Regions from separate parts of the Thermoanaerobacterium sp. R66 genome, predicted to be linked through region 2. Evidence: riboswitches for the same ligand, from Rfam matches in the RefSeq annotation. Region 2 holds a riboswitch; each other region holds the start of a gene.
What was found. Region 2 has a riboswitch for cyclic di-AMP ahead of JJQ93_RS02250 (C40 family peptidase). Riboswitches for the same ligand answer to the same signal wherever they lie in the genome.
Positions count from the first base shown of each region.

Region 1 (3,569 bases), 470 kb from region 2:
AAGTTGATGGCATAATAACAAGTGTAGACAAAGATTTGCTTTTCGGATCGTCAATAGGTGAAAATATGTATTTAAAGATTGTGGATTCGCATGGAAAAATTGTGTACGTGTCTTCACCGCATTTGATTGGTATACCATATGATAAAAATATAAATGCACCTACAAAAATAGAAAAAGATGAGACGCATATAGCATATATAAACAGAGAGTATACTTACGGGAATAAGTTTTTTTACATTCAGGTTTATGAAGATTTAAAAAATCAGTATTTTTTCTTAAAGCTTTTGTTTGTGATGATGGCTGTTTCCGATGTCATTGGAGTTTTGGTGTCTTTTTTTGCAGGATATTTTATAACAGGTAGAGCATTAAGGCCTGTTGATTATATGGTGAGAGAAGTTCATGCAATCGACGAGAAGAAATTAAATAAAAGATTGAGCGTTAACGGAAATAATGATGAACTGTCTAAGCTCGCTGCTACGTTTAATGACATGCTGGACAGGCTGGAAGACTATTTTAAAAGGCAGAATGCATTTATATCAAATGTTTCCCATGAGCTTAGGACACCTTTGTCTATCTTGAAAGGATATATAGAACTTATAGACAGGTGGGGGAAAGACAACAAAGATGTACTGGAAGAGTCTATAGGCGCTTTAAAAAAAGAAGAGCAAGAAATGGAGATATTGATTGAAAGGCTTTTGATGCTGGCAAGAGGAGATAACAAGACGCTTAATATAAATAAGAAATTATTTAATGTTTATGAATTGATTGCAGAAATAGTCAGGGATGCTAAAGTGATTTTCAATGAAAAAAGCATTGAAATTTTTTGCCATAAAAATTTGGAAGTGAATGCAGATAGGAATCTTATAAAGGAACTATTAAGAATAATTCTTGATAATGCGTTAAAATATACAGACATTGATGGCAATATAAAAATTTATGCAGAAGAAGTAGATAAAAATGTAGCCGTAATAATTAAAGACGATGGCATTGGAATACCTGAAGAAGAGATTCCTTATGTATTTGACAGATTTTATAGGGTTGACAAGGCAAGAAGTAAAGAAACTGGTGGAATGGGTTTAGGACTATCTATTGCAAAGCTTATTGTTGAGCTGCACGGTGGGAGTATTGAAGTGAAAAGCAAATTAAATGAAGGATCTGAATTTAAAATAACAATCCCGAAAATTTGATATATGGGATTGTTATTTTATTTTTAGTGACATACTACACAATATATGGTATAATATATTTATAAATTCACTATATATTGGAGGGTATAAAATGCAAAAAGAAGCGACGAAAAATCAGCAGATGGAAGTAAAAAATTCTTCTAAAGAATATACATGCCCTGATTGTGGTGCACAGTTAGTTCCTGAAAGCGGATGTATTTACTGCCCATTTTGTGGTTACAGTGAATGCCACTAATTGCCTATATTCCCATCAGTTTAATATGGACATATACAATCATTCCCCTTATAATTAAAGTAAAATATGCCGAATCCCCGAAAAGGGGTACGGGGGATCTTTTTTTGGGGTGAATCCACTCATGTGGTAGGGCGTCCCTTTGCCCGAACCCGTCAACTAACCTCGGAGGCAAAAGGGGGATTTTTATGTTAAAAAAATGTATTAAGGTAAAGCCTCTCATTGCATCATTAGCAGCGGCTCTTTTATTTTCTCAGACGGCATTTGCGGCAACGTATACTGTAAAACCTGGTGATAGCCTATACAAGATAGGCTTAAATTATGGCACAACATACAATCAAATAATGAAGCTTAACAATCTCAGTGATACAGTAATATATCCGGGGCAAGTATTAGTTGTACCTGGCAGTGACAACACATATACAGTCCAGAAAGGCGATAGTTTATACTTAATTGCCATGAAGTATGGTACTACTGTAGATGCTTTAAAAAATGTAAATGGTTTAACAGGCGATATGATTTATCCAGGGCAAGTTTTTGTCATACCAACATCGACGTCTGGTACACCATCAACTTCTTCAAGTATAAGAAGCGATGTAACTGCAAACAGAGGTTCTATCCAAAGAGGTGTTATTTCATACACAAATGCTGATTTGGATCTTCTATCAAGGCTTATAAATGCGGAAGCTGGTGGTGAACCATATCAAGCTAAAGTTGCTGTCGGTGCCGTGATAGTGAATAGGGTAAAAAGTGGTATATTCCCTAACACAATACAAGGCGTAATATACCAAGTCGATAGCAACGGTTACTATCAATTTACACCTGTTGAAAATGGCTGGATAAATTTACCTGCCACACCAGACTCAATAAGTGCTGCAAGGGATGCCTTAAACGGTGTAGATCCTACAAACGGTGCACTTTATTACTTTGACACCAGCAATACCAATCAGTGGCTTTGGTCGTTGCCAGTTGCACTAAAAGTAGGCAATATGGTATTTTCTTATGCGAGATAAAAATGATTGTTAATGAGAGGCTAAGAGGAGCAAAATGGATACCGAAAGGTATCCATTTTGCTTTCTATAGAGTTTTTGCTTCGTACAAAGTGATAAAGCCAAATATTATAAAAATGATGGCTGATATGTAATGCAAAAGTTTTGTTGGCAATTTCTTACCTAAATAAACTCCCAATACGATTCCAATGACATCAGCTATGAAAATTCCTGCAGTAGCACCTAATAAAACAAATACAGGATTTTTGTATGTGGCAGTAAGCGCTAGTGTCGAAAGCTGTGTCTTATCTCCAAATTCCGAAATAAAATATGTACTTATTATGGTGAAAACTGGACCGTATTTGGATTTTCTGATTTTTTCATGTCCTTCATGGCCATTTTTTAATGTGATCAATCCAAAAATTAAAAAAGATATGGCAGCCAATAGCTTCACGTATTTTATCGGTATGTACTCTGTAATAAATGAGCCAAACAAAACTGCAATACCCATATTTAAAAGGGCAGCGATTAATATGCTAATTAAGACAGTTCTGGCTTTTATAAATGTGGCAAATGCCATAGCCATAAACTGTGACTTGTCGCCCATTTCAGATGCAAAGACGAGAATAAAAGACGATATTAAAGCATTCATCAAATCTGCCTCCTTGTAATTAGTATGCCAAAAAAATAAAACCTATTACATAATATGTGCAACATATTACGTAAAGGTCTCATTCTTTAAGGCAAAGCCAGGTTAAAACCAGCATGTTGACTTTGCCACATATTTATATATGTGAACTACTCCCCTTTACATAGACTATATAATATTTTTAAAAGACATCTACTTCATTATATAATAAGTCAAAAAATTATGTCAATGCAATTTGTTTCATTTTCTAATTTTTTTCATGTTTATTAATTTTATTATGCCTCCATAAATGAAGGAAAGACCAATTATGGCCGGTATTATAAATGATATTATATTTAACACATCTGTCTCATCGATTACGGCAATTATCATGGGTAATAATATTATCAAGCCAATAATTATTTGTATAAAAGGATATTTGCCAACCCCTTTTATGGGTTCAGGAATTCGTCCCGTTCCAATATAATAGCCAGGGGTGTACTGGTTTTCTTCCCACTCTTTTAGTTTATCTA
Region 1 covers NZ_JAEUWW010000001.1:964,800-968,368, reverse strand. Annotated here, with positions in the region: gene JJQ93_RS04820 (sensor histidine kinase) at 1-1,187, shown strand, start outside; gene JJQ93_RS04815 (hypothetical protein) at 1,279-1,422, shown strand; cyclic di-AMP (ydaO/yuaA leader) riboswitch at 1,480-1,608, shown strand; gene JJQ93_RS04810 (cell wall hydrolase) at 1,608-2,432, shown strand; gene JJQ93_RS04805 (TMEM165/GDT1 family protein) at 2,497-3,060, opposite strand; gene JJQ93_RS04800 (hypothetical protein) at 3,298-3,569, opposite strand, start outside.
Region 1: another riboswitch for cyclic di-AMP. It lies ahead of JJQ93_RS04810 (cell wall hydrolase); the one in region 2 lies ahead of JJQ93_RS02250 (C40 family peptidase).

Region 2 (3,569 bases):
CTCTTCTATTTCAACAAAATCTACAGCCTCTGGCTTTTCTGGGTCGGCTATCGTCTCTCCAATCTCAATGTCGCTTATGCCTGATACAGCTACTATATCACCTAATTTAGCATCATCAACCTGCACCCTTTTCAAACCTTCATATTGATACAGATTGCTTAATTTAACATTTTGCAAAGACCCATCTCTCTTGCATATTGCCACATTTTCACCTGATACGATTTTACCTCTAACCACTTTTCCAATGGCGATTCTTCCAATGTAATCATCATAGTCAAGTGTGGTAACAATAAGCTGCAGTGGATCATCTATATTACCTTCTGGCGCCGGAATCTCTTTTAAGATAGTATCAAAAAGAGGACGCAAATCTACTGATTCATCCTTTAAACTTAACTTAGCAATGCCTTCTCTGGCAGAAGCATATACTACAGGAAAATCAATCTGATCATCATCAGCACCCAATTCAATAAAAAGATCAAGGACTTCATCGATGACTTCCTCTGGCCTTGCATCAGGTCTATCGATTTTGTTCACAACTACTATAGGTTTTAAATTAAGCTCTAAAGCCTTGCTTAATACAAATCTGGTCTGAGGCATTGGTCCTTCGAAAGCATCTACAAGCAATAATACACCATCAACCATTTTTAGTACCCGTTCTACCTCGCCGCCAAAATCAGCATGTCCAGGCGTATCGACTATGTTTATCTTTACACCATTGTACCTTATGGCAGTATTCTTCGAAAGAATAGTTATTCCTCTTTCTCTTTCCAATTCATTTGAATCCATTACTCTTTCTTCGACTTTCTCATTCTGTCTAAAAATGCCACTTTGCTTAAGCATTCCATCTACTAAAGTTGTTTTCCCATGATCAACATGCGCTATTATAGCTACATTCCTTATATCGTCCCTTACAAACCCCATTTAGGTTAACTCCTTCCATACAAATGCAAATTTTATACAATATATAATGATATATTAATATGCTTAAATAGTCAACAAACTATAAATATCACCTAAAAATGCATCAAAAAAAGACACATGAAAGTGCCTTTTTGTCTTTATGCATATTTACTGTATAACTCTTCTGGCTGTAGCATAATGAGCGCTGTAGTAGTCTTCATACAAAGAGCTTATCATGACTTTTCCAGCACCAGATGAAGCGTGCATAAACTGTCCATTTCCTATGTATATCCCAGCATGGTTTATTATGCTGCTCCCTAATGTCTTAAAAAACACCAAATCTCCAGGCTGCAAATTAGCTTTGTCAACGTACGTACCTACTGTAGCTTGATCATCAGCTACCCTCGGCAAAGTAATTCCGACGCTTTTAAAGACGTATTGAGTAAAACCGGAACAATCAAAACCCGATGGAGATTCACCACCGTAAACATACCTCGTTCCTAAAAACTCTTTTCCAAAGTCAATAAGCCTCGAGGCAATGCTTCTATCAACATCACCCCTTGACACCGTACTTGAAGACCTTAATGAAAGGTACTTGCCGTATATCCAGCCTACAGTTCCATCTGAAAGCTTTATGTTGTACCAGCCATTATCCTGTCCAATCACTGTAACCACATCGCTATAGTTTAACTGTGTAATAACCTTTGACGACAAGCTTCCGCCATTTCTGACATTTACACCGTTTCCAATGACAACGCCACTTCCCAGATCTGCTGCATAAATATGTGTAAGCATCGAAGAACCCACCATCGTCATACCGAAAACGGATACACCAAAAATAAATTTACCTAATTTGCTATTCATAGCTAATCTCCTTCCTTTTGCCTCCGGAGTTAGTTGACGGGTGCGGGATAGAAGGTACCCCTACTGCATATGGCAGATTAACCCCAAACATGAAAAATCCTCCGTACCTAAATAGGATTCGGCAAGATTGCTAATATGTACAAGTTTCTTTTATTTTATCAAAAACGATTAATAAAGTCAATGTTTTCATAATAATTTTTTAAGATTTTTTTAATAAACTCTTAATATATTTTATAAAAAATTTATAAATTTGTTACAATCTCTATAAACAAGCGGCTTATTGTAGTATAATTTTACTTGATGTACGAAAAGGAGGATATAAATGAGCCAAATAGTCATACTTCAAAAAATCGCAATAAGCATCATCATAATATTTTTTGGTTACGCAGTAAAGAAAATGAAATTTTTACCTGCGGAAACAGGAAAAGTCCTGAATAGTTTTATAATCTACATAACATTGCCTGCCAGCATCGCAAAAGTTTTCTTGACTACAAAAGTAAATACAAACTTATTCGTTTTGACATTATCAGGCTTTGCTTTTGGTTTCATCACTTTTATTATAGGCTTTTTAGCCTTTAGAAACGCAAATTTAAAAAGAGAAACAAAAGGTACTTTGATCATATCTCTCTGCGGATACAACATAGGTCTTTTTGCTTTCCCGTTTGTCCAACAAATCTATGGCAACAATGGTCTTTTGCACATCGCAATGTTTGACATGGGAAATTCATTTAATGTCTTTGGAATCGCATATATCGCTGCATACGCATTTTCTCAGAGTGATAAATTAGATCTGAAAAAAGTATTTAAAAAGATCTTGTACTTTGTACCTTTTGACACTTATATAATAGCCTTCCTTTTGAATGTCATGGGTGTTAAATTCCCAAGTTTAATCGTCAACCTGGCAGAGCAAATTTCGATGCCGAATACAACATTAGCTTTGTTTGTAATAGGGTATTTTCTTGATTTTAATTTAGAAAAGGATGAAATTTTATCACTAGTTAAAGGACTTGCCATAAAATATGCGCCAGGCATAGCACTGTTTTTTGTCTTGCCTATGTTTTTCAATACTGCATCGATGACAATTAAAGCTATAATGTTAGGGACCATCATGCCGACAGCGCTTGTAGCAGTCATATATTCTGATGAGAGAAATCTAAACACCAAACTGGCATCGATCTTTATAACGACAACGACGATTGTTGCGATTGTATTCATGTCAATTATAATGGTAAAATGGCATTAAAAAAAGCCTTTTGAAAGGCTTTTTTTATGTAAAATATTTATTTTCATTTTGGTGCGGAGGGCGGGACTTGAACCCGCACGGAAAACTCCATACGCCCCTCAAACGTACGCGTCTGCCTATTCCGCCACCCCCGCGTCACAATATCGTCAGCACATTAGTCATTATATAATGTTTTTTTGTTTGTGTCAATACCTTTTTGCATAAATTGCGATTCAGTAAGTATTATATAGACAAATATGAATTCATGCCTGTCTATATTATCCTTTTTAATTTTGCATTCTCTATCCTTCCAGGAATTCGGCCTCTTTTTGCAATAGGTTCTCCTTCTACTTCTTTAATATCCATCGTCATGTCTATAGGAGATGCATCTGATATATAGCTGCCAACGCCAAATGCATCTGCACCGCTTAATGCAAGCTCTTTTATCCTTTCTGGTGTAAGCCCACCAGACACAATGATCTTGACATTGTCAAATCCTTTTTGATTAAGCCTCTGCCTAAGCTCATACACAAGACTTGCCGTTACGCCTCCTCTCTCAGACGGCGTATCCAATCTTATGCCA
Region 2 covers NZ_JAEUWW010000001.1:492,782-496,350, reverse strand. Annotated here, with positions in the region: gene typA (translational GTPase TypA) at 1-921, opposite strand, end outside; gene JJQ93_RS02250 (C40 family peptidase) at 1,069-1,764, opposite strand; cyclic di-AMP (ydaO/yuaA leader) riboswitch at 1,768-1,898, opposite strand; gene JJQ93_RS02245 (AEC family transporter) at 2,087-3,007, shown strand; tRNA gene JJQ93_RS02240 (tRNA-Leu) at 3,057-3,141, opposite strand; gene JJQ93_RS02235 (nicotinate phosphoribosyltransferase) at 3,260-3,569, opposite strand, start outside.

Region 3 (3,569 bases), 360 kb from region 2:
ATAATTCTTTTTGCGATATTCCAGATTCTACATTTCCAATGTGCACAAGTTTGTCATCCTCGTTGTAAAGGCCCAAGACTAACGCCGTTTTATCTACCTTATAACCCAATATTACAGCGTTTAGTACTATGTGATGTTTGAATTTTTGCCATAGATTACTTCTTTTTCCTAAGTAATATTTTGAGTCTGCCTTTTTAGCCATTACTCCTTCCAATTGTTTTTTACCAGTTTCCGCAAATAAAGTTTTGCCGTGTTCAAAAATATAATCAGATATCCTTATTAGATTGCTTTCACTGACGATTTTACTTAAGATTTCTTTGCGCTTAATAAGTGGGTAGTTTAATAGTTCTTTTCCATCAACATATATTACATCCCATGTTATAAATATTGCGGGATTGGATTTACTTAAAAGTTCAATTTTTAGTTTGTTTTGCTGGTGTTTTCGCATCATTATGTTTCTGTAGCTTGGTTTATTGTCTTTTATAACGATTAGTTCGCCGTCAAGTATGGCTTCATTTGATTTTAGACATTTATTTACATCTATAAGTTCTGGGAATTGGTGGCTTATATCTACAAGCCTTCGGTCTTGAAGTTTTGTATAAGATGAAAGAAATGCTATTGTCCTTGAACCATCCCATTTGATTTCATATACCCAATTTGGATCGTCAAATACATTTCCTGATACAGCCAGCATAGGAGGGATTTTTTCATCCATCAGGGACATCTTTATGCACCTTTTTTCTTTTTTGATTTTTTTGCCGTGTTTTCTTCTTTTACTGATTCGATGCTGGCTTTTAATGCGCTTACAAGGTCCAGGACATTTTCTTCCTTTGGCGATTCAGGTATTTCAATTTTTCTATCTTGAATTTTCGACTCGATTATTTCGATCAGGGCTTTTCTGTAGTTGTCATCGTACTTTTCGGGAGAAAAATCAGATGTCAGAGTATCTACAAGCTTTATAGCCATTTTCACCTCATTTTCGTGAAGATCTACATTACGGATAGGTGGAAGTTCGTTTGTGCTTCTTATTTCATCAGGGAAGTGCATTGTTTCCATTACCATATAGTTGTCATTGAAAACTCTTATGCAGGCTAAATCTTGTCTTGATCGTATGACGACTCTTGCAACTGCTACACGGTTTAATTTCTTCATAGAATCTCTTAAAAGTACGTATGGTTTTGCACCTATTTCATCTGGTGCGATGTAGTATGTCTTATCGAAATATATGGGATCTATTTGACTTAAATCTGTAAAATCGATAATATCTATCGTTTTAACTGTTGACTTTGGAATTCTCTCTAAGTCTTCTTCATCTATGATGACAAATTTTCCTGGTTCATATTCGTAACCTTTTACGATTTCTTCATCAGAAACTTCTTTATTGCACACAGGGCAGATCTTCTCGTATTTTATGGGTGATTTGCAGTCTTTGTGAAGCTGTCTAAAATGTATAGAGTTGTCTTCTGTGGCTGCATACAGTTTTATGGGGATGCTGACAAGGCCGAAACTAATGGCACCTTTCCACATTGAACGCATTTTTTCACCTTCTTTCAATATTCATTAATTAGTATAACCATGAGAAACTCACAATCTTCAGGTAATTTATGGAATGTGGTTGACTTTGATACAATTTGCCTATATAATATTAATTAATTATTAAAAATATAAATTTTTTATTAAATTTATTAAAATAAAATAAAATATGCCTAATCGAAAGAGCGGGGGATATCTTTGGGGTGAATCCGCGTATGCGGTAGGGTTGCTCTTTACCGAACCCGTCAACTAACCTCGTAGGCATAAAGAGAGGATGAATGAGTTGAATTACAAAAAAATAGTGGCAACAGCAGTAGTGTCAATAACACTTATGCAAGCGCCAAGTGCATTTGCAATGGAGCTTTTGAAATATGGTTCAAGAGGACAAGCGGTGGTTAGCTTGCAGCAAACGTTAAACAGGCTTGGCTATAGCACAGGTGGTATTGACGGAATATTTGGTAGTATGACAAAGAACGCAGTGATCGCACTGCAGAGAAGGTACGGACTATCTCCGGATGGAATTGTAGGACCAGCTACAGAGGCTGTATTAAATAGGACGACTGTAACTGGCGTTTCATCAAGGGGTGGCTATGAGCGCCCATCAAATTTTGACGTAGTAAGCATTGCAGAAAGATATCTTGGAGTGCCCTATGTTTTTGGTGGTACTACACCTGCAGGTTTTGATTGCTCTGGATTTGTTCAATACGTGTTTAGGCAGGCTGGAAAAAGCATTGGTAGAACTACGTATGACCAGTATGCAGGTGGTAGAGCTGTAAGCTTATCTGATCTTCAGCCAGGCGATATATTGTTTTTCTCTACATCAGGCGGTGGCCCTACGCATGAAGGCATATACATAGGTGATAACCGCTTAATACACATGAGCGATTCACTTGGTAAGGCTGCTATTGCGGATTTTAGCGGTTGGTTTAGGACGTATTATATTGGTGCAAGAAGGTATTATTAAGGTTAAAAGAGAGCATCTATATAGAGGCGTATATGTTTTTTGATTTAACATATGCGCCTCTTTTATTTTTAGAAATTCAATAAAGTCTTAAATGGAAATCTTTGTTTTGCTGACAAGTAATATCACAAATAACTGATTATTATAAATTTTCTGCGATGACTTTTTATAACTCGCAATTACCAAAACATTTGTTCGTTTAATATAATTAAAGCACAGTGCTGCACTGAAAGGGACCGGTCCTCACTTTATGTGAGGTGTGTAGTAGATGATAAGTTATAATGAACTGTGCTTTAAGGCTAAAAGTGGTGATAAAGATTCTGTCTATGAGATTTTAAAAAAGTTTCATCCTCTTTTGATAAAATTAGCAAAAAAGTTTCCATACGACAGTTTTGATGATATGCTTCAGGACGGAAGAGAAGTGCTTATTGCTGCTATCTATCAGTTTGATGAGAAAAAAGGCAAAGAATTCATAGCATATGGAAGTATGCAGCTTAAATTTTACTTTTTAAATGCCTACAGAAAGAAAAAATCTTTTCTCTCTTTGAATGCAAAGGCAGATGATGATGAAGATGAAATCATCGATTTGATGGTAGCCGATGAACTTACTCCGGAAGAAAAATTTTTTAATGATATCATGAGAAATGATTTAAAGGAAGCTTTGAATGGCCTTACCGCAAAGCAGAAAAACATAATATTGCTTTACTTTTTTGAAAGAAAAACACTCGTTGAAATATCAAAAGAATTGGGAGTAGGTTACCAGAGTGTTGTTAAACTTAAAGACAGGGCTTTGGATAGATTAAGATTTTTGATAAAAAATGATATAATTATGTAAAATGGCTTGAAAGGATGATGTATACTTGGAAGCTAAAAATCTCGGCATAAATGAAGAATTGTTCAAAGAAATTATCGTGTTGAATCAAAAAGCTCAGTTTCACAATTTAATTGGCATGGAGATTGCTGAGCTTGGCAGTGGTAGAGTGACGATGGAAATGACGATTTCCGAGAAACATCTAAATATCTTTAAGATTGCTCACGGAGGTGTACTTTTTTCTCTCATGGATACAGCTATGGG
Region 3 covers NZ_JAEUWW010000001.1:128,585-132,153, forward strand. Annotated here, with positions in the region: gene JJQ93_RS00550 (ATP-dependent DNA ligase) at 1-724, opposite strand, end outside; gene ku (non-homologous end joining protein Ku) at 727-1,536, opposite strand; cyclic di-AMP (ydaO/yuaA leader) riboswitch at 1,694-1,811, shown strand; gene JJQ93_RS00560 (C40 family peptidase) at 1,808-2,497, shown strand; gene JJQ93_RS00565 (sigma-70 family RNA polymerase sigma factor) at 2,763-3,329, shown strand; gene JJQ93_RS00570 (PaaI family thioesterase) at 3,355-3,569, shown strand, end outside.
Region 3: another riboswitch for cyclic di-AMP. It lies ahead of JJQ93_RS00560 (C40 family peptidase); the one in region 2 lies ahead of JJQ93_RS02250 (C40 family peptidase).